Regions from separate parts of the Brevibacillus ruminantium genome, predicted to be linked through region 1. Evidence: a T-box and tRNA genes for the amino acid it is inferred to sense, from the RefSeq annotation. Region 1 holds a T-box; the other regions hold tRNA genes.

Region 1 (5,002 bases):
AAGCGATCGCTGAGGAGCGAGCACGGCAGCGTAAGGAATGGGAGCTTTACAAGCAGGTGCTGATGGCCGTTACACAAGACAAGCTCGTCTTGCTGACAGATGCAGAAATGGTGGAACTGGCCACGAGCGGGCAAAAAGTGGCGACGTTGAAAATCCGCTCAGCAGGTGAACTTTCCGGGCTGCGGTCCGTGTGCAAGCAATTCTTGTCTGATCTCGGGATCGTTGAAAGGCGAAGTCTGCAATTCCTCGTAGCCGTCAACGAAGCAGCTACCAACACCATCAAGCATGGAGCAGGGGGAACGGTTACGATTCATATCTCCCCGGAGGAAAAGGTGCTGCGCGTCATCGTACATGATCAAGGGCAGGGCATCCTTTTGGAAGAGCTTCCGCGGGCAACACTTAGACATGGTTATTCGAGCAAGCATTCTCTGGGGGCGGGATTTCATGTCATGCTGCAGTTCTCTGACCGCTTGTGCATCGGTACCTCGACTACGGGTAACAAGTTCGTACTGGAAACCGCTATTATATAATGCCGATGTTTGGAAAAAGCGGCGAGCGGGTACTTGAAAAAATGTGATCGTTGTGGATAAGGTAAGATATGAAGCATGAGAGGAGTATGTACATGGACTTCCGGGCAATAGAAAACAACGACCAGGCCACTCTGTATTTTACCGGTGAATTGGATATGGCTGTCGGGGATAAAGTCGGAGATCTGCTGAGAGAATACGGAGAACGGAACGGTTCTGTCGTCGTTGATTTTCACGGTGTGACTTTCGTGGATTCTTCCGGGATCGGCCAACTCTTTTTCACGACAAAAGAATTGATTTCCCTGGGAAAACAAGTTGAGATTATCAATGTACGGGAAGAAATCCTGGATATTCTGCACGTGTTGGGTTTTGCGGAAGCACTTGGCATCTCGTTGAAACAAGCATAAGAAAGCGGGTTTGACGGGCTGAGCCTCGATTGTATATAATATGTACGATGAAATGACCACTTCTAAAAAGCAATGAACCATGAACGGGAAGAGTAGATCAAGACGCCTTGGCAGAGAGGGAGAATCAAAAGCTGCGAGATTCTCTAAGGACGGGACTGATCGAAGGTCGCCCGGGAGTTGTTTCGGTGAGAGCGAAAAGCTGTAGCCGCGACCGGTTTACAACCGTTATCCTGTCTAAGTGAGCGCTGCTCGGTACTTTTACACAAAACAGCGCTAACAAAGGTGGTACCGCGAAACAATCCTTTCGTCCTTTGAGATGAAAGGTTTTTTTATTTTCCGAAGGAGGCTACGTTATGTCAAACCAACAAGCAACCAATGACATTGACCAACTGCTGCCGAAGAACTACGATCCCAAAGCAGCCGAATCCAAGTGGTATAAGTACTGGATGGATCGCCAGTTTTTCAAGGCGGAGAGAGACCCGGAAAAACGTCCGTTCACGATTGTGATTCCGCCCCCGAATGTAACGGGCAAGCTGCATCTGGGTCATGCACTGGACACAACGCTGCAGGATATCATCACCCGGACGAAGCGGATGCAGGGCTACAGTACATTGTTTTTACCGGGAATGGACCATGCAGGAATCGCAACACAGGCCCGTGTAGAGGCAACACTGCGTGAAGAAGGCATCTCCCGTCACGAGCTGGGGCGTGAAAAGTTTCTGGAAAAGGTATGGGAATGGAAGCATATCTATGCCGAGCATATCCGGGAGCAATGGGAAAAACTTGGTCTGGCTCTGGACTATTCCCGCGAGCGTTTTACGATGGATGAGGGACTTTCCCGCGCTGTGCGTGAAGTGTTTGTCCGTCTCTATGAAAAAGGGCTGATCTACCGCGGAAACCGGATCATCAACTGGGACCCTGCTGCTCGCACAGCTCTCTCGGATATTGAAGTCATTTACAAAGAAGTAAAAGGTGCCCTGCACCATATGCGCTACCCGCTGTCTGACGGAACCGGCTATATCGAAGTAGCAACCACTCGTCCGGAAACCATGCTGGGTGACACGGCCGTAGCTGTTCATCCGGAGGACGAGCGCTACAAGCACCTCGTCGGCAAGACCGTTATCCTGCCCATCGTCGGACGCGAGATTCCGATCGTCGCAGATGATTATGTCGATCCGGAGTTTGGTTCGGGTGCAGTAAAAATCACACCGGCGCACGATCCCAACGACTTTGAGCTGGGGCAAAGACATAACCTCCCGCAAATTGTCGTGATGGACGAATCCGGAACCATGAACGAAAATGCAGCCGGATACAAAGGGCTCGACCGCTTTGCATGCCGCAAGCAGATTATTGGGGATCTGACAGAGCAAGGTGTCATGTTCAAAATCGAAGAGCATATTCACCAGGTTGGCCACAGTGAGCGCAGTGATGCGGTCGTAGAGCCGTATCTGTCGACACAATGGTTTGTAAAAATGCAGCCGCTGGCCGATGCAGCGCTAGCCAACGCATACAGCGAAGAGAGTGTCAAATTTGTTCCGGAGCGTTTTAAAACCAACTACCTGCGCTGGATCGAAAACATTCGCGATTGGTGTATCTCTCGTCAGCTTTGGTGGGGACATCGGATTCCGGCCTGGTATTGCCAGGACTGCGGGGAAACCATCGTCTCCCGCGAGGACGTAGGCGAGTGCCCGCATTGTCATAGCCACAAGCTGGAGCAGGATACCGATGTGCTGGATACGTGGTTCTCATCCGGTCTCTGGCCGTTTTCAACCCTGGGCTGGCCGGAAGAGACAGAGGACATGAAGTATTTCTATCCGACCAATGTACTCGTGACCGGATATGACATTATCTTCTTCTGGGTAGCGCGGATGATTTTCAGCGGACTGGAGTTTACCGGAAAAAATCCGTTTGAAACCGTACTGATCCACGGAATTATTCGGGATTCCGAGGGACGGAAAATGTCCAAATCACTGGGCAACGGCGTAGACCCGATGGAGGTCATTGAAAAATACGGAGCGGACGCACTGCGCTTTACGCTCGCTACGGGCAATTCACCGGGGAATGACCAGCGTTTCTACTGGGAAAAGGTTGAGTCCAACCGCAACTTTGCCAATAAAATCTGGAATGCTTCCCGTTTTGCGTTGATGAACATGGCGAATTTCCGTTATGAAGACATTGATCTGAGCGGCAATCTTTCCACACCTGACAAATGGATTCTCTCCCGCCTCCAGAACACGATCAAAGATGTGACCCGTTTGATGGATCTGTTTGAATTTGGCGAAGCGGGACGTGTGCTCTACAACTTCATTTGGGATGATCTGTGCGACTGGTACATTGAGATGGCGAAGATCCCATTGTATGGTGCCGACGATGCTGCGAAGAAGACAACCCAATCGGTTCTGGTAACCGTTCTGGATCAAACGCTCCGTCTCTTGCATCCGTTTATGCCGTTCATGACCGAAGAAATCTGGCATGCGCTTCCGCATGAAGGGGAGAGCATTACGATTGCAAAGTGGCCAACGGCGAATGAACAGTGGATCTTCCCTGATGCCGAAGCAGAAATGGATCTGCTCGTCGAGGTGATCCGCAATGTGCGCAATATCCGTGCGGAAGTGAACGTGCCGATGTCCAAGAAAATTGAGCTGTTGATCAAGCCGGGCGACGAGGCTACACTGGCGCGTCTGAAGCGCGGCGAAGAGTACCTGATTCGTTTCTGCAACCCGGAGAGATTGGAGATCAGTGAACAGCTGCAAACACCGGATAAGGCCATGTCAGCAGTCGTTTCGGGAGCTGAGCTGTTCTTGCCGCTGGCGGGTCTGATCGATTTGGAGCAAGAAGTGAAGCGTCTTGAAAAAGAGCTGGCAACTCTTCACAGTGAAGTGGAACGAATCGAGAAGAAGCTGAACAATCCGGGCTTCATGGCTAAGGCTCCGGAAAAAGTAGTTGCAGAGGAACGCGCCAAAATGGCTGGATACATGGAAAAACGGGATAAAGTTAAGGCTCGTTTATCAGAGTTAAAAGGCGAATGATTTGTCGTCCCCCTGCATAATTTGAGAATGGAGCAATGCGGCATGAAAACTGAAGGTATGGGTGCGTACAAAGAAGCATTAGACTGGCTCCACGGATTGCTTCGGTTCGGACAAAGACCAGGACTGGAGCGGATAAAGTGGATGCTGCAGCAGGTAGGCCATCCTGAGCGCCGACTGGCTTTTGTTCACGTTGCTGGCACGAACGGGAAAGGGTCAACCTGTTCCTATATCAGTCAGATGCTGTTAGAGGCGGGGTACAGCGTGGGTACGTTTACTTCTCCTTATCTGATCGATTTCCGGGAAAGAATCCGCTACAACGGAGCGATGATACCAGAAGATCACCTGGTAGATTTGGTCAGGGAGGCAAAGCAGTTGGTTGAGCGCTGTGAGTCAGAAACGGCTTACGGCTCTCCAACTGAATTTGAAGTGATCACGTTGATCGCTATCCTGTATTTTGCCAATGTCACGAGACCGGCAGTTGTGGTCTGGGAAACGGGATTGGGAGGACGGCTTGACTCGACCAACGTCGTTATCCCGATTGCCACGGTCATCACGAACATAGGAATGGATCACATGGACGTGTTGGGAGGAAGTTTGGCAGAGATTGCCCGGGAAAAGGCGGGGATCATCAAACCGGGTGTTCCTGTGATTACCGGTGAAAAACGGGAAGAGGTACTTGCCGTCCTTCAGGAGGCGGCTGACCGGTCGCGCAGTACTGTGTACCGCATAGGTTCACAATTTGAAGTGGAGCAGCTTCAGGAGCATGTGGGAGAGCAGGTCATTCGCTACCGCAGCCTGTTCAGGCGTGGGGAAACAGATTACCGTCTTTCCCTGAACGGCCCGCATCAGGCAGAAAATGCAGCTCTTGCTCTAATGACTATCGACGTACTGCGAGAGTTCTTCTCTTATCTCCTGGAGGAAAAAGAAATTGCGAGAGGCTTGCAACAAACTCGCTGGCCGGGACGTCTAGAGGTAGTCTCAGAGCGGCCAATGGTCTTGCTGGATGGGGCACATAATCAGGAAGGAATTGAAGCGCTGG
Region 2 (5,002 bases), 2.6 Mb from region 1:
CTCCAGCAGAGACGACTGGGTTTTGGGCGAGGTTCGGTTGATTTCGTCGGCAAGGATGACATTGGCAAAAATCGGACCGGGTCTAAATTCAAATTCCAACGTTTTCTGGTTAAAAATCGCGACCCCTGTTACATCTGTAGGCAGCAGGTCCGGGGTAAACTGAATCCGCTTAAACTCGCCGCCAATCGACCTGGATAGCGAGCGAACCAGCATGGTTTTTCCGACACCCGGTACATCCTCTAACAGGACATGGCCGTTTGCCAAGATGGCTGCCACGCAAAATTCAATAATCGAGCGTTTGCCAATTAGTACTTTTTCAATATTGTTTATTAACTTCTCCACGGAAGGATGGGATTGATCCAATTTGATTGGGTTCACAAAGCATACAACTCCTGTTCCAGCGTAATCTATCTTTTTTGGCGCTTAGATATTTCTAAGGTACAATCAGGTAATCGCAAAGCAGCTGCTTTTTTGGCTTCTTCCTTATTTTATCTGATTTTTCTTGCCAGTAGAGAGGAAACCTATTCCTAAGGTAAGATAACACGCTATAAGATACAAGGAAAAAATCGTTAATCTTTGTAAAATTGTGAAACTAACTATAAAAAAAAGGGTAGGACGCATTCCTACCCTTTTTGGTCATTCATAAATATGGCGTGCCCTGAGAGATTCGAACTCCCGACCTTTTGATTCGTAGTCAAACGCTCTATCCAGCTGAGCTAAGGGCACATTATCATGAGGAAATACATGGAGCGGACGACGGGTCTCGAACCCGCGACCTTCGCCTTGGCAAGGCGACGCTCTACCAATTGAGCTACGTCCGCATCAAACAATTTCATTCAGTTTTATGATCGGCACCGATCACTATGGTGCGGGTGGAGGGACTTGAACCCCCACGGTCGCCCGCCAGAACCTAAATCTGGTGCGTCTGCCAATTCCGCCACACCCGCATTTTGCAATGGGTAACCGCATGGTAATCAAAAACTGGTGAGCCATGAAGGACTCGAACCTTCGACCCTCTGATTAAAAGTCAGATGCTCTACCAACTGAGCTAATGGCTCGTTACAAGTGGCTGGGGTACTAGGATTCGAACCTAGGAATGACGGAGTCAAAGTCCGTTGCCTTACCGCTTGGCTATACCCCAACAAATGGTGCCGGCGATAGGACTTGAACCCACAACCCCCTGATTACAAGTCAGGTGCTCTACCAATTGAGCTACACCGGCCTATGCTGTTGTATGTATTTATAAAAGGTGGCTCGGGACGGAATCGAACCGCCGACACGAGGATTTTCAGTCCTCTGCTCTACCGACTGAGCTACCGAGCCAAGATATTGATTGCCATCGGCCCTGCATCAAGAAGGGTAAAATGGCGGAGCTGACGGGACTCGCTTCCACTGGCGACTCTGCCTCGAAAACCTTCTTGGCGAGCCAGATCTGCAGTACCCGAGCAATCCTACTTGAGCCTTCAACAAGGGTGAACCCGTTTACGGGTGAGAGGCCCATGACTTCTTTGAAATGGCGGAGCTGACGGGACTCGAACCCGCGACCTCCGGTGTGACAGACCGGCGTGAACTCCAACTTCACCACAGCTCCATATTTGTTTGCACTCACGTGCACTGCCATCTTACTTGGTCAAGCGGCAACTCAGCATTGTTCAAGTAGATGATTTGGTTGCGGGAGCAGGATTTGAACCTGCGACCTTCGGGTTATGAGCCCGACGAGCTGCCAGACTGCTCCATCCCGCGTCAATAAGATACTCTATGAAAATGAATGGTGGAGGCTGACGGGATCGAACCGCCGACCCTCTGCTTGTAAGGCAGATGCTCTCCCAGCTGAGCTAAGCCTCCAGATACCCCTCAACAAGTTGTTTTGGGGCCCCCGCAAAGTACTCGATGTTACCTTTACTTTATGGGGTAGTATGGTGACCCGTAGGGGATTCGAACCCCTGTATGACAGCGTGAAAGGCTGCTGTGTTAAACCGCTTCACCAACGGGCCATATAAAAAGTATTACGATGGTGCGGTCGGCGAGACTCGAACTCGCACGGGTCGCCCCGCCACCCCCTCAAGATGGTGTGTCTGCCAATTCCACCACGACCGCAACTTAGGATGGTAGCGGCGGAGGGGCTCGAACCCCCGACCTTTCGGGTATGAACCGAACGCTCTAGCCAGCTAAGCTACACCGCCACTGTCTGCAAAGTTTTAAAAAATGGCGGAGAGTGAGGGATTCGAACCCTCGCTACGCTTACGCATACTAACGGTTTAGCAAACCGTCCCCTTCGGCCTCTTGGGTAACTCTCCGTATATGGCTCCTCGGGAGGGACTCGAACCCCCGACCGATCGGTTAACAGCCGATTGCTCTACCAACTGAGCTACCGAGGAACATTTGTGAAGGAACACAGCTCGTGCTGCTTCGCACCTTCAAAACTGGATATGCATGTTTGCTAAAGGGTTTTGTGGATAAGTCCTCGACCGATTAGTATTCGTCAGCTCCACGCGTTGCCGCGCTTCCACACCGAACCTATCAACCTCATCGTCTATGAGGGGTCTTACCAGCTTGCGCTGTGGGAAGTCTCATCTTGGAGGGGGCTTCACGCTTAGATGCTTTCAGCGCTTATCCCTTCCGCACATAGCTACCCAGCTGTGCCACTGGCGTGACAACTGGTGCACCAGCGGTGCGTCCATCCCGGTCCTCTCGTACTAAGGACAGCTCTCCTCAAACTTCCTGCGCCCGCGACAGATAGGGACCGAACTGTCTCACGACGTTCTGAACCCAGCTCGCGTACCGCTTTAATGGGCGAACAGCCCAACCCTTGGGACCTACTTCAGCCCCAGGATGCGATGAGCCGACATCGAGGTGCCAAACCTCCCCGTCGATGTGGACTCTTGGGGGAGATAAGCCTGTTATCCCCAGGGTAGCTTTTATCCGTTGAGCGATGGCCCTTCCATGCGGAACCACCGGATCACTAAGCCCGACTTTCGTCCCTGCTCGACTTGTAGGTCTCGCAGTCAAGCTCCCTTCTGCCTTTACACTCTACGAATGATTTCCGACCATTCTGAGGGAACCTTTGGGCGCCTCCGTTACCTTTTAGGAGGCGACCGCCCCAGTCAAACTGCCCACCTGGCATGGTCCTCTCACCCGATCAGGGTGACGAGTTAGAAACTCCGTACATCAAGGGTGGTATCCCACCGACAGCTCCACAGAGGCTGGCGCCCCTGCTTCTCAGCTTCCCACCTATCCTGTACATGATGCACAAAGTTCCAATACCAGGCTACAGTAAAGCTCCATGGGGTCTTTCCGTCTTGTCGCGGGTAACCTGCATCTTCACAGGTATTATGATTTCACCGGGTCTCTTGCCGAGACAGCGCCCAAGTCGTTACGCCTTTCGTGCGGGTCGGAACTTACCCGACAAGGAATTTCGCTACCTTAGGACCGTTATAGTTACGGCCGCCGTTTACTGGGGCTTCGGTTCAAAGCTTCGCTTGCGCTAACCCATCCCCTTAACCTTCCAGCACCGGGCAGGCGTCAGCCCCTATACTTCGCCTTGCGGCTTCGCAGAGACCTGTGTTTTTGCTAAACAGTCGCTTGGGCCTTTTCACTGCGGCCCCCTCGGGCTATAAACCCTACCGGGGCGCCCCTTCTCCCGAAGTTACGGGGCCATTTTGCCGAGTTCCTTAGCAAGAGTTATCCCGCGCACCTTAGGATTCTCTCCTCGCCTACCTGTGTCGGTTTGCGGTACGGGCACCTTGTTCCTCGCTAGACGCTTTTCTTGGCAGTGTGAAATCAGGGACTTCGGTACTTAAATTTCCCTCGCCATCACAGCTTGCCCTTGATAGTGTGCGGATTTGCCTACACACCAGGCTTGCTGCTTGGACGGCCATCCAGTAGGCCGCTCACCCTATCCTCCTGCGTCACGCCATTGCTCAAACGGTACAGAGGTGGTACAGGAATATCAACCTGTTGTCCATCGCCTACGCCTTTCGGCCTCAGCTTAGGTCCCGACTAACCCTGGGAGGACGAGCCTTCCCCAGGAAACCTTAGGCTTTCGGTGGACAAGATTCTCACTTGTCTTTTCGCTACTTACACCGGCATTCTCACTTCCAAGCGCTCCACCGCTCCTTCCGGTACGGCTTCACTGCTGCTTGGAACGCTCCCCTACCCAGTCCGTAAGGACTGCCATAGCTTCGGTGGTATGTTTAGCCCCGTTACATTTTCCGCGCAGAGTCACTCGACCAGTGAGCTATTACGCACTCTTTAAATGGTGGCTGCTTCTAAGCCAACATCCTGGTTGTCTGGGCAACTCCACATCGTTTCCCACTTAACATACACTTGGGGACCTTAGCTGATGGTCTGGGCTGTTTCCCTCTTGACGATGGATCTTAGCACTCATCGTCTGACTCCCGGACATAAGTCATTGGCATTCGGAGTTTGACTGAGTTCGGTAACCCGATGAGGGCCCCTAGCCCAATCAGTGCTCTACCTCCAAGACTCTAATTCCGAGGCTAGCCCTAAAGCTATTTCGGGGAGAACCAGCTATCTCCGAGTTCGATTGGAATTTCACCGCTAGCCACACCTCATCCCCGCACTTTTCAACGTGCGTGGGTTCGGGCCTCCAGTAGGTGTTACCCTACCTTCACCCTGGACATGGCTAGATCACACGGTTTCGGGTCTACGGCAACGTACTTGCGCCCTATTCAGACTCGCTTTCGCTGCGGCTCCGTCTCTTCGACTTAACCTTGCACGCTACCGTAACTCGCCGGTTCATTCTACAAAAGGCACGCCGTCACCCATAGATCGGGCTCCGACTATTTGTAAGCACACGGTTTCAGGTACTATTTCACTCCCCTCCCGGGGTGCTTTTCACCTTTCCCTCACGGTACTGGTTCACTATCGGTCGCTAGGTAGTATTTAGCCTTAGCAGATGGTCCTGCCAGATTCACACGGGATTTCACGTGTCCCGCGCTACTCGGGGTGGGTCTCGGAGAGACGCGCGTTTGGGCTACGC
Region 3 (5,002 bases), 2.0 Mb from region 1:
AGCATGGTTGTGCCGACAATCCCTTTGATGACATCCTGTTCCTCCATGGCATTGAGATAGCTGGCTAATTGCGGCAATGAGCGGAGAATCTGTTGCCTTAGCAACAAGGCTATCCTCAGATCATTCTTCACCCCACTGCAGAGCGTCGCAAAGTAATAATTGTGGATGTGCAGCTTCAGGATCAGGTCACCTGCGGAAATCATGCGATTGTCTGACGTGACGAGCGGCTCACCTCGATATCGCAAACGGACAATCCGAAAGATGTTGTTCTCTTTTTCGATATACTGAAGACGCGTACACCGTTGATAGAGCTTGTCCCAAATCCCCCACAATCTCAAGAGGCCCGTGTTCATCCTTTAATCGGATCCTTTCATGCAGTGTTTTCCTCATACATGTAGTATGCCCGAACCTCTACTCTGAAAACACACAGACGCTGCCGTTGTCCTGCGCCGTTTAGTCCAACGCTTTCCGGCAGCGCCCCAGTAAAACAATGCCAATGGCCACGAGCATGGGTACCCAGGCATGATTCCACAACAGTGGGTTTATCATTTTCCATACATAGGGGTCGTCCAGGATCATCTCTGTTGCCGTATAGGCCAAGACACCCCCTCCGAGCAAGACCAGGCTGGGAAAACGATTTAACAAGCGGGCGACAAAAGAACTTCCCCACATCAGCAAGGGGATACTCAGTCCCAAACCTATGATAATAAGCAGGTAATTTCCGTCGGCAGCTCCACCTACTGCCAGTACATTGTCCAGGCTCATGATGACATCCGCCAAAATAATGGTTTTAATTGCCTGTCCTTTGCTTCGGTTGGAAGAAACCTCGGTCGTCTCTTCTTGACCGCCAAACATCAATTTCCAGGCAATCCAGAAGAGAAGCAAGCCACCTGCCACTTTTACGAGAGGAATGTCCAATAACAGCGTCGTTACACCCGTCAACAAGATACGAAGCAGAATCGCTCCCAGTGAACCAATGTAGATTGCCTGATTTCTGTCTTTGGCCGGCAAACTTCTGCAAGCCATTCCGATCACAACCGCATTGTCACCGCTTAACACCAAGTCAATCAGGAATATCTGGAAAAAGCCGACCCAAAATTGCGTGTCCATTGCCCCTCCTGTTTCCCTCATCTGTTTGTCCTTCTTAACTCTATGCGGCTGCATGTCCCCTCATGAACGCTTTTCCTTCCGAAAAGTGGCGAGATTACTCGGAATTTGTTGAACGGAAATTCCAAAAAAAAGCAAAATTCTGCCCTATTATAGGAGATATATACCTTGTCTTTCAGGGTATCCTTCCGTACGATTAGGATTGGGGTGGGATAAGATATGGTGGAAGCTGTCTCTCTAAACCTTCGAAGTGTATCGCAAAAGATTTTGGATATGGTACCGATGATTACCACGCAGTGGCTGCAAGAGATTGCCTTTAGTATGGAATCGCAGTTGACGATCCCTCGGGATTTTGCTGAAAAGCGGACGGTGCTGCTGGCACGTTATCTCGTGGAAGATGTCGAGGAAGACATGCAAAACTGGTGTCTAGATATGGGAAAATGGCTGCGCGAGCAAGAATATCCATTCTCCTCCATACTTCGAACCTATCAGTTGTACCGGAATGTTTTCTGGCGGGTCATCAGACCTGAGCTTCAAGGGTGGTCGTTGACATCCGACCATATGCTTTACCTGGAGACACAGCTTGGAAAAGCGATGGATGAAAGCGTTTTTTGGGCCGTCTACCACTTCGAACAAATGATGAACAAAGAGCTTGTCCAAAAAGAAGAAACCATCTCTTATCTGCACAATGATAAACTGACCATGCTTGGGAAAATTGCTGCGAACATGGCCCATGAGCTTCGCAACCCCTTATGTGCAATCGAGGGTTTTTTGAAGCTGATCGCCGAATCTACGCGTAACCAGGACAAGCTCCAGTCCTATATTCAGGTCGTGATGCATGAATTCGAAAATTTGCATCGGCAAATCACTGGCTTTCTCAGCTTTTCCAAAAAGCCGATCCTGGATGAGATCTTTAAAACCGTCGATATTGAACATCTTTTGTTTGAGGTAGAGCTGCTCATAACGCCGCGGCTTCTCGCCGAGAACATTTTGTACGAGCAACAGATAGAGCCGTGCTTGCTAAATTGCTACGAGGAGGGGTTTAAGCAGGTCGTCGTCAATCTCTTGACCAACGCCATTGACGCCGTCCAGAGAAGACCTGAGAAGTGGATACGGGTGAAGACAGTCTGCGAGGATGGCTGGGTGACGCTTCTGGTCGAAAACAACGGGGAAATGATCCCTCCTGACATCGTGGAAAGCCTGTTTCAGCCGTTCTTTACCACGAAACAAAATGGAACGGGAATTGGCTTATCCATTTGCAAAAACATAATCGAGAAGCATAATGGAACGATCTCCTGTGAGTCTGATCCTGAATCTACCCGTTTTATCGTGACTTTGCCTTTGGTGTAATCGCTCTTTCGAATGGTTGACTCGAAAGAGCTTTTTTTCAGAAAAAATGCCCTCTGTTCTTCAGAGGGCGAGGCAAGAGATCCGTTTACCTATTCAGTAAGCGATCTAGCCTAACTCTACACGAAAACATATGTTTCTACCACCCACAATCTTTTGACAGATTTCGACAATCCTCTTTCTCGTTGAGGTATTGCGGTGCATTCTGTCGATCTGTGGTTAAAACAGGTCAATAGGCCTATATCGAGTTATAGAATGGTCACCATTTGCCTGAAACGAAAAAAAAGCAGTTGCCCTTTGGAGGCACTGCTTTTTATGATGGAGCGGGTGATGGGAATCGAACCCACGCGACCAGCTTGGAAGGCTGGAGTTCTACCATTGAACTACACCCGCAAAATGAATATCTTGAGGATCAACATGGTACCGAGGACCGGGCTCGAACCGGTACGGGAGATACTCCCGACAGATTTTAAGTCTGTTGCGTCTGCCAATTCCGCCACCCCGGCAAAACTATGGTCGGGAAGACAGGATTCGAACCTGCGACCCCTTGGTCCCAAGCCAAGTACTCTACCAAGCTGAGCTACTTCCCGATACTACCTTTTTTGTTGTGTGGCCCCGAAAAGTATTCGGAGTTCTCTACAACGCTTCACTTTACTTTTGGGGTAAAATGGCGTGCCCTGAGAGATTCGAACTCCCGACCTTTTGATTCGTAGTCAAACGCTCTATCCAGCTGAGCTAAGGGCACATAATGGATAAGGTGTCTGTCCCCGAGGGTGAACCCGGAACGGGTGAGAGACTGAATAACTTCAATGGAGCGGACGACGGGTCTCGAACCCGCGACCTTCGCCTTGGCAAGGCGACGCTCTACCAATTGAGCTACGTCCGCATGCTGTTTCATATATTTCCCTGAAAAGGTGAGCCTTTATACTGCAAAGCTTTCTCTTTGCCTTTTGAGGTAATATGGTGCGGTCGAGAGGACTTGAACCTCCACGGTGTTGCCACCACTAGAACCTGAATCTAGCGCGTCTGCCAATTCCGCCACGACCGCATATTCCCTTTAAAAAACTGGTGAGCCATGAAGGACTCGAACCTTCGACCCTCTGATTAAAAGTCAGATGCTCTACCAACTGAGCTAATGGCTCATATAACTGGTGGGGAGAGACGGATTCGAACCGCCGAACCCAGAGGGAGCAGATTTACAGTCTGCCGCGTTTAGCCACTTCGCTATCTCCCCAGTCATATGGTGGTGCCGGCGATAGGACTTGAACCCACAACCCCCTGATTACAAGTCAGGTGCTCTACCAATTGAGCTACACCGGCAAATGATTATGTGATTTGTTTCAATAAATACTTCTTTGAAATGGCGGAGCTGACGGGACTCGAACCCGCGACCTCCGGTGTGACAGACCGGCGTGAACTCCAACTTCACCACAGCTCCATATTTGTTTGCACTCAAGTGCACTGCCATCTTACTTGGTCAAGCGGCAACTCAGCATTGTTCAAGTAGATGATTTGGTTGCGGGAGCAGGATTTGAACCTGCGACCTTCGGGTTATGAGCCCGACGAGCTGCCAGACTGCTCCATCCCGCGTCGATCAGGACGATCAAATGTCAGTGTTGCGACGCACACGAGGTGCCAGTGTCGGCGTTGTCAACAGGACGTTGACGCTTATAGCCGACCCACAGGACGTGGCGCTTTTAGCTGACCATCCTCTTTTAAAAGAAGTGGTGGAGGCTGACGGGATCGAACCGCCGACCCTCTGCTTGTAAGGCAGATGCTCTCCCAGCTGAGCTAAGCCTCCAGATACCCCTCAACATTTGTTTTGGGGCCCCGCAAAGTACTCGGTGTTGCAACAAAGCATTCACTTTACTTTGTGGGGAAGTATGGTGACCCGTAGGGGATTCGAACCCCTGTATGACAGCGTGAAAGGCTGCTGTGTTAAACCGCTTCACCAACGGGCCATTGCAAAATAGATGATGGTGCTCCCGACAGGAATCGAACCTGCGACCTCTTCCTTACCATGGAAACGCTCTACCTACTGAGCTACAGGAGCGAATGGATGGCTCCTCGGGAGGGACTCGAACCCCCGACCGATCGGTTAACAGCCGATTGCTCTACCAACTGAGCTACCGAGGAACAATATCGAAGGAGCCACTCGTGCCGTTTCGCACCTTCAAAACTGGATATGCATGATTGCTAAAGGTTTGTGGATAAGTCCTCGACCGATTAGTATTCGTCAGCTCCACGCGTTGCCGCGCTTCCACACCGAACCTATCAACCTCATCGTCTATGAGGGGTCTTACCAGCTTGCGCTGTGGGAAGTCTCATCTTGGAGGGGGCTTCACGCTTAGATGCTTTCAGCGCTTATCCCTTCCGCACATAGCTACCCAGCTGTGCCACTGGCGTGACAACTGGTGCACCAGCGGTGCGTCCATCCCGGTCCTCTCGTACTAAGGACAGCTCTCCTCAAACTTCCTGCGCCCGCGACAGATAGGGACCGAACTGTCTCACGACGTTCTGAACCCAGCTCGCGTACCGCTTTAATGGG
Region 4 (5,002 bases), 680 kb from region 1:
AAGGGGATGGGTTAGCGCAAGCGAAGCTTTGAACCGAAGCCCCAGTAAACGGCGGCCGTAACTATAACGGTCCTAAGGTAGCGAAATTCCTTGTCGGGTAAGTTCCGACCCGCACGAAAGGCGTAACGACTTGGGCGCTGTCTCGGCAAGAGACCCGGTGAAATCATAATACCTGTGAAGATGCAGGTTACCCGCGACAAGACGGAAAGACCCCATGGAGCTTTACTGTAGCCTGGTATTGGAACTTTGTGCATCATGTACAGGATAGGTGGGAAGCTGAGAAGCAGGGGCGCCAGCCTCTGTGGAGCTGTCGGTGGGATACCACCCTTGATGTACGGAGTTTCTAACTCGTCACCCTGATCGGGTGAGAGGACCATGCCAGGTGGGCAGTTTGACTGGGGCGGTCGCCTCCTAAAAGGTAACGGAGGCGCCCAAAGGTTCCCTCAGAATGGTCGGAAATCATTCGTAGAGTGTAAAGGCAGAAGGGAGCTTGACTGCGAGACCTACAAGTCGAGCAGGGACGAAAGTCGGGCTTAGTGATCCGGTGGTTCCGCATGGAAGGGCCATCGCTCAACGGATAAAAGCTACCCTGGGGATAACAGGCTTATCTCCCCCAAGAGTCCACATCGACGGGGAGGTTTGGCACCTCGATGTCGGCTCATCGCATCCTGGGGCTGAAGTAGGTCCCAAGGGTTGGGCTGTTCGCCCATTAAAGCGGTACGCGAGCTGGGTTCAGAACGTCGTGAGACAGTTCGGTCCCTATCTGTCGCGGGCGCAGGAAGTTTGAGGAGAGCTGTCCTTAGTACGAGAGGACCGGGATGGACGCACCGCTGGTGCACCAGTTGTCACGCCAGTGGCACAGCTGGGTAGCTATGTGCGGAAGGGATAAGCGCTGAAAGCATCTAAGCGTGAAGCCCCCTCCAAGATGAGACTTCCCACAGCGCAAGCTGGTAAGACCCCTCATAGACGATGAGGTTGATAGGTTCGGTGTGGAAGCGCGGCAACGTGTGGAGCTGACGAATACTAATCGGTCGAGGACTTATCCACAAAACCCTTTAGCAATCATGTATATCCAGTTTTGAAGGTGCGAAACCGCACAAATGCTGTGCCAGTGCCGACGTTGAACAAGAACGTTGGCGATTTTGGTCAGCGCCCCTTCCTGAATATTCCTCGGTAGCTCAGTTGGTAGAGCAATCGGCTGTTAACCGATCGGTCGGGGGTTCGAGTCCCTCCCGAGGAGCCATGTGGATGGATGTCCGAGAGGCCGAAGGAGCACGATTGGAAATCGTGTAGACGGGGATGACTCGTCTCGTGGGTTCAAATCCCACTCCATCCGCCATATTTGGCCCGTTGGTGAAGCGGTTTAACACAGCAGCCTTTCACGCTGTCATACAGGGGTTCGAATCCCCTACGGGTCACCATACTACCCCACAAAGTGAAGTGAATGCTTTGTAGCAGCACCGGGTACTTTGCAGGGACCCTAAAACGAATGTTGAGGGGTATCTGGAGGCTTAGCTCAGCTGGGAGAGCATCTGCCTTACAAGCAGAGGGTCGGCGGTTCGATCCCGTCAGCCTCCACCACTCTTTCTTCGAAGCTTTCGACACGGGATCTCACCGTACCGGTTCACCCTCGAAGAAAGACCAGGAAGTAGAATATCATATCGTCGCGGGATGGAGCAGTCTGGCAGCTCGTCGGGCTCATAACCCGAAGGTCGCAGGTTCAAATCCTGCTCCCGCAACCAAATCATCTACTTGAACAATGTCGAGTTACTGCTTGATCGAATAAGATGGAATTGCCCTTAGGCGCAACTAAATATGGAGCTGTGGTGAAGTTGGAGTTCACGCCGGTCTGTCACACCGGAGGTCGCGGGTTCGAGTCCCGTCAGCTCCGCCATTTCAAAGAAGTCATGGGCCTCTCACCCGTAAACGGGTTCACCCTTGCAGAAGACTCATGAAGAATTGCTCGGGTACTGCAGATCTGGCTCGCCAAGAAGGTTTTCGAGGTAGAATCGCCAGTGGAAGCGAGTCCCGTCAGCTCCGCCATTTCACAAAGAAGTAGCGGGTTCTACTCCTTTTCTTATTTTTTGAAATGTGGCTCGGTAGCTCAGTCGGTAGAGCAGAGGACTGAAAATCCTCGTGTCGGCGGTTCGATTCCGTCCCGAGCCACCATAGAGGGGCATAGTTTAAAGGTAGAACGAAGGTCTCCAAAACCTTTGGTGTGGGTTCGATTCCTACTGCCCCTGCCATATGTGGCGGTCGTGGCGAAGTGGTTAACGCATCGGATTGTGGCTCCGACACTCGTGGGTTCGATTCCCATCGATCGCCCCATTTCCAACCTATCCTTGGGGCATAGCCAAGCGGTAAGGCAACGGACTTTGACTCCGTCATGCCTAGGTTCGAATCCTAGTGCCCCAGCCATTTTGCGGACGTAGCTCAATTGGTAGAGCGTCGCCTTGCCAAGGCGAAGGTCGCGGGTTCGAGACCCGTCGTCCGCTCCATTGAAATTAATCAGTCTCTCACCCGTACCGGGTTCACCCTCGGGGACAGACAGAAAGCAACGCTTTCTCAACAACCAAATACGGAGGCATAGCCAAGTGGTAAGGCACGGGTCTGCAAAACCCTTACCCCCGGTTCAAATCCGGGTGCCTCCTCCAAAGCAATGAGCCGGTATGGCGGAATTGGCAGACGCGCGCGACTCAAAATCGTGAGGGAAACCGTGGGGGTTCAAGTCCCTCTACCGGCACCATAAGAAAAAGGAATCGATGAACGATTCCTTTTTTTATTTGTCTGTATTTGGTAACGAAAAGAATGACAAATGCGTCTACCCATTATAAGCAAAGCATGAATAGATTGGGGAGGACGAACTTGAAGAATGGGGTACCTAAACCAATAGCAAGGATCGATAGCAAAACAAAAGCGATACTGATTGTGGCTTGGCTAGCTCTTATCGTAACCGGATGTTCGCCGGTACTGCAAACAAAAGCGATGGGTAATCAGATTCAGGACGAGAGCAGAATAGTCACGGCAAACACATCTAAAGGGACGCAAACAGCTGTTAGCGGAATCTCTGAAATAACTAAGAGCTCAACGGGTCCAAACCGAACAACTGAATCAACCCAATCAACTAACACCAGTGCAGGAGATGGGGAAAAGAGCAGCCCATCAGCAATTCAAAAAGTGCCCCGGATGATTTCCAGTGGCGAAGTCTCCTTGCAGGGAAAAGCAGAAGAAAAAATAGTCACCATCCCGCTGAAAGTCATCGTCGCCGAATTTTATCTCGACTACATGGAACTGCCTGCCGAGTCACCGGTAAAGCCTTACCCTGTGCTGCCGCTTTCCATCCCTGCTGAGAGCCTGAATGAGATGGCAGCTTATTGGATGGATCTTATGCATGATCAAAGTGTATTTTTTATCGGTCCCCGTGATTGGGAATTGGAATCAGCAGGTGTCGGTGCCAACGGCTCCATCTCCATTTCTTTAAAAAACCCGCAGAACCCCGGGGAAAAACTGGAATACCGGGATAACGCCGGCGGTTGCCAGGGGTGTGCGATAGGGGATGTCGGAACCTACTTCCCAGAAAGGGAAAAATGGGCAGATGAGCTCGGATTCGCTCCGTTTAAAAAAATGGATTTTTCAAAGAGAGTCATGGTGGCTCCAACTACCGTCAGATACGATCTGGCTCCCTCTGCTGAGGGAATGATAAAATCAGGTGTCGCCCATTATCTCGATGACCAGGGAAGTATTCGTTTTCTCAAAATGGAAGTGACCCACCCCTCGGGCGATACCAAGGCGTTTGAGGCGCTGCTTCATTTATTTGCCCAGACAGCCGGAAAAGAATGGAATACGTACGTTGAACATCAAAAACAGGCTGAAGGAGAAGCGTTGAAGAAATGAGCACAGTAACCTTTCCTGCCTGGTTTTGGGCAATCTATTACTTGCTGTTGCTCGCTACTCTGGGAACAGCAATTGTTTGCCTTATACGGGGGAAGATCGTGATACCGTCTAGCCTCGCCGTTGTTTTTGCCATTACCGTTCCGATCGTCAGTCTGTTGAACAGCATAGGAAGGGCAGAGGGGCTGAACGAATTTGCGCATCTGTTCAGGCAAATCCAACACGGGGCGATTTGGTCCGTCTATGCTTCGATCGGTTACTTGTACATCCTGGTATGGTGGGCCTTCTTTATCATGAACAGCAAAAAGAAGGAGTAGGATACATTTCAACGGATGATTTCCGGGAAGGACTTATGATAAAATAGCAAAGTCATCACCGAGCTAATTCAATTCCGACTTTTGCAGATGCAAATCATGCAGACGCTAAGGCAATATGATGGAGTTTTTAGAACGCACGCTATCGATGGCGTGCTTTCTATTTTCCCAAAAAACATATATGGGGTATTTGCCTTTCGCGTTCACAAAAAGAAAAAGTCAGGAAAGAGAAAAGAGGTTGTCGAACAAAATGGGATATGGATTACAGGAGAAACCCCCATTTGGCATTACCATCTTGTCGGCCTTGCAGTGGATGATTGTCACCGTTTCCAGTAGTGTGGCAGTTCCGCTGGCGATTGGCGATATTTACGGGCTGACGCCGGACGAGATCGGTGTGTTGATGCAGCAAACCATGTTTTTCGTCGGGCTTGCTTCTTTTCTGCAAGTCTGGATCGGCCATCGTTATCCCATGATTGAGGGACCGGCTGGATTGTGGTGGGGAATTTTTATCATTCTTGCGCAAATTGGAACGAGTGTGGGGATTGCGCCTCGAGAAATCGGGCAATCATTTCAGCTGGGCTTGCTTTTGGCCGGGGCTATGTTTTTTCTGTTTGGTCTATTGGGCTGGATCGGAAAAATTCAACGCTGGTTTACCCCGCTTGTTTCCGGTACTTATATGGTGCTGCTCGCCGTCTCCTTGTGCAGCAGCCTCGTAACCGGGATGCTGGGGATCGGTTATCAACACGCCAAGCAGGTTGATCCGGGGATTGCCCTTGTTTCGGTCGTTATTGTGGCAC

The links. The T-box of region 1 lies ahead of NDK47_RS18535 (valine--tRNA ligase). A T-box ahead of a tRNA ligase gene usually reads a tRNA of that ligase, here a tRNA-Val.
Region 2: it encodes a tRNA-Val, which carries the amino acid that the T-box ahead of NDK47_RS18535 (valine--tRNA ligase) is inferred to sense. The anticodon was not compared.
Region 3: it encodes a tRNA-Val, which carries the amino acid that the T-box ahead of NDK47_RS18535 (valine--tRNA ligase) is inferred to sense. The anticodon was not compared.
Region 4: it encodes a tRNA-Val, which carries the amino acid that the T-box ahead of NDK47_RS18535 (valine--tRNA ligase) is inferred to sense. The anticodon was not compared.

Annotation. Positions count from the first base shown of each region.
Region 1 covers NZ_CP098755.1:3,716,541-3,721,542, reverse strand. Annotated here, with positions in the region: gene NDK47_RS18545 (ATP-binding protein) at 1-530, shown strand, start outside; gene NDK47_RS18540 (STAS domain-containing protein) at 623-934, shown strand; T-box leader at 1,005-1,249, shown strand; gene NDK47_RS18535 (valine--tRNA ligase) at 1,288-3,963, shown strand; gene NDK47_RS18530 (bifunctional folylpolyglutamate synthase/dihydrofolate synthase) at 4,006-5,002, shown strand, end outside.
Region 2 covers NZ_CP098755.1:647,799-652,800, reverse strand. Annotated here, with positions in the region: gene NDK47_RS03440 (AAA family ATPase) at 1-378, opposite strand, end outside; tRNA gene NDK47_RS03435 (tRNA-Arg) at 650-726, opposite strand; tRNA gene NDK47_RS03430 (tRNA-Gly) at 746-821, opposite strand; tRNA gene NDK47_RS03425 (tRNA-Leu) at 865-947, opposite strand; tRNA gene NDK47_RS03420 (tRNA-Lys) at 983-1,058, opposite strand; tRNA gene NDK47_RS03415 (tRNA-Gln) at 1,067-1,141, opposite strand; tRNA gene NDK47_RS03410 (tRNA-Thr) at 1,147-1,222, opposite strand; tRNA gene NDK47_RS03405 (tRNA-Phe) at 1,251-1,323, opposite strand; tRNA gene NDK47_RS03400 (tRNA-Asp) at 1,515-1,591, opposite strand; tRNA gene NDK47_RS03395 (tRNA-Met) at 1,667-1,743, opposite strand; tRNA gene NDK47_RS03390 (tRNA-Val) at 1,770-1,845, opposite strand; tRNA gene NDK47_RS03385 (tRNA-Glu) at 1,918-1,994, opposite strand; tRNA gene NDK47_RS03380 (tRNA-Leu) at 2,013-2,097, opposite strand; tRNA gene NDK47_RS03375 (tRNA-Met) at 2,107-2,183, opposite strand; tRNA gene NDK47_RS03370 (tRNA-Ser) at 2,207-2,297, opposite strand; tRNA gene NDK47_RS03365 (tRNA-Asn) at 2,303-2,378, opposite strand; rRNA gene NDK47_RS03360 (23S ribosomal RNA) at 2,453-5,002, opposite strand, start outside.
Region 3 covers NZ_CP098755.1:1,686,663-1,691,664, reverse strand. Annotated here, with positions in the region: gene NDK47_RS08200 (YkoP family protein) at 1-353, opposite strand, end outside; gene NDK47_RS08195 (TerC family protein) at 454-1,110, opposite strand; gene NDK47_RS08190 (sensor histidine kinase) at 1,327-2,457, shown strand; tRNA gene NDK47_RS08185 (tRNA-Gly) at 2,774-2,847, opposite strand; tRNA gene NDK47_RS08180 (tRNA-Leu) at 2,873-2,960, opposite strand; tRNA gene NDK47_RS08175 (tRNA-Pro) at 2,968-3,044, opposite strand; tRNA gene NDK47_RS08170 (tRNA-Arg) at 3,123-3,199, opposite strand; tRNA gene NDK47_RS08165 (tRNA-Gly) at 3,265-3,340, opposite strand; tRNA gene NDK47_RS08160 (tRNA-Leu) at 3,416-3,502, opposite strand; tRNA gene NDK47_RS08155 (tRNA-Lys) at 3,521-3,596, opposite strand; tRNA gene NDK47_RS08150 (tRNA-Tyr) at 3,604-3,688, opposite strand; tRNA gene NDK47_RS08145 (tRNA-Thr) at 3,699-3,774, opposite strand; tRNA gene NDK47_RS08140 (tRNA-Asp) at 3,816-3,892, opposite strand; tRNA gene NDK47_RS08135 (tRNA-Met) at 3,968-4,044, opposite strand; tRNA gene NDK47_RS08130 (tRNA-Val) at 4,180-4,255, opposite strand; tRNA gene NDK47_RS08125 (tRNA-Glu) at 4,339-4,415, opposite strand; tRNA gene NDK47_RS08120 (tRNA-Thr) at 4,432-4,507, opposite strand; tRNA gene NDK47_RS08115 (tRNA-Asn) at 4,515-4,590, opposite strand; rRNA gene NDK47_RS08110 (23S ribosomal RNA) at 4,661-5,002, opposite strand, start outside.
Region 4 covers NZ_CP098755.1:4,399,754-4,404,755, reverse strand. Annotated here, with positions in the region: rRNA gene NDK47_RS21675 (23S ribosomal RNA) at 1-1,047, shown strand, start outside; tRNA gene NDK47_RS21670 (tRNA-Asn) at 1,168-1,243, shown strand; tRNA gene NDK47_RS21665 (tRNA-Ser) at 1,247-1,339, shown strand; tRNA gene NDK47_RS21660 (tRNA-Glu) at 1,345-1,421, shown strand; tRNA gene NDK47_RS21655 (tRNA-Val) at 1,506-1,581, shown strand; tRNA gene NDK47_RS21650 (tRNA-Met) at 1,666-1,742, shown strand; tRNA gene NDK47_RS21645 (tRNA-Asp) at 1,818-1,894, shown strand; tRNA gene NDK47_RS21640 (tRNA-Phe) at 2,094-2,169, shown strand; tRNA gene NDK47_RS21635 (tRNA-Trp) at 2,173-2,246, shown strand; tRNA gene NDK47_RS21630 (tRNA-His) at 2,253-2,328, shown strand; tRNA gene NDK47_RS21625 (tRNA-Gln) at 2,344-2,418, shown strand; tRNA gene NDK47_RS21620 (tRNA-Gly) at 2,423-2,498, shown strand; tRNA gene NDK47_RS21615 (tRNA-Cys) at 2,581-2,654, shown strand; tRNA gene NDK47_RS21610 (tRNA-Leu) at 2,664-2,746, shown strand; gene NDK47_RS21605 (DUF4850 domain-containing protein) at 2,866-3,894, shown strand; gene NDK47_RS21600 (hypothetical protein) at 3,891-4,208, shown strand; gene NDK47_RS21595 (purine/pyrimidine permease) at 4,456-5,002, shown strand, end outside.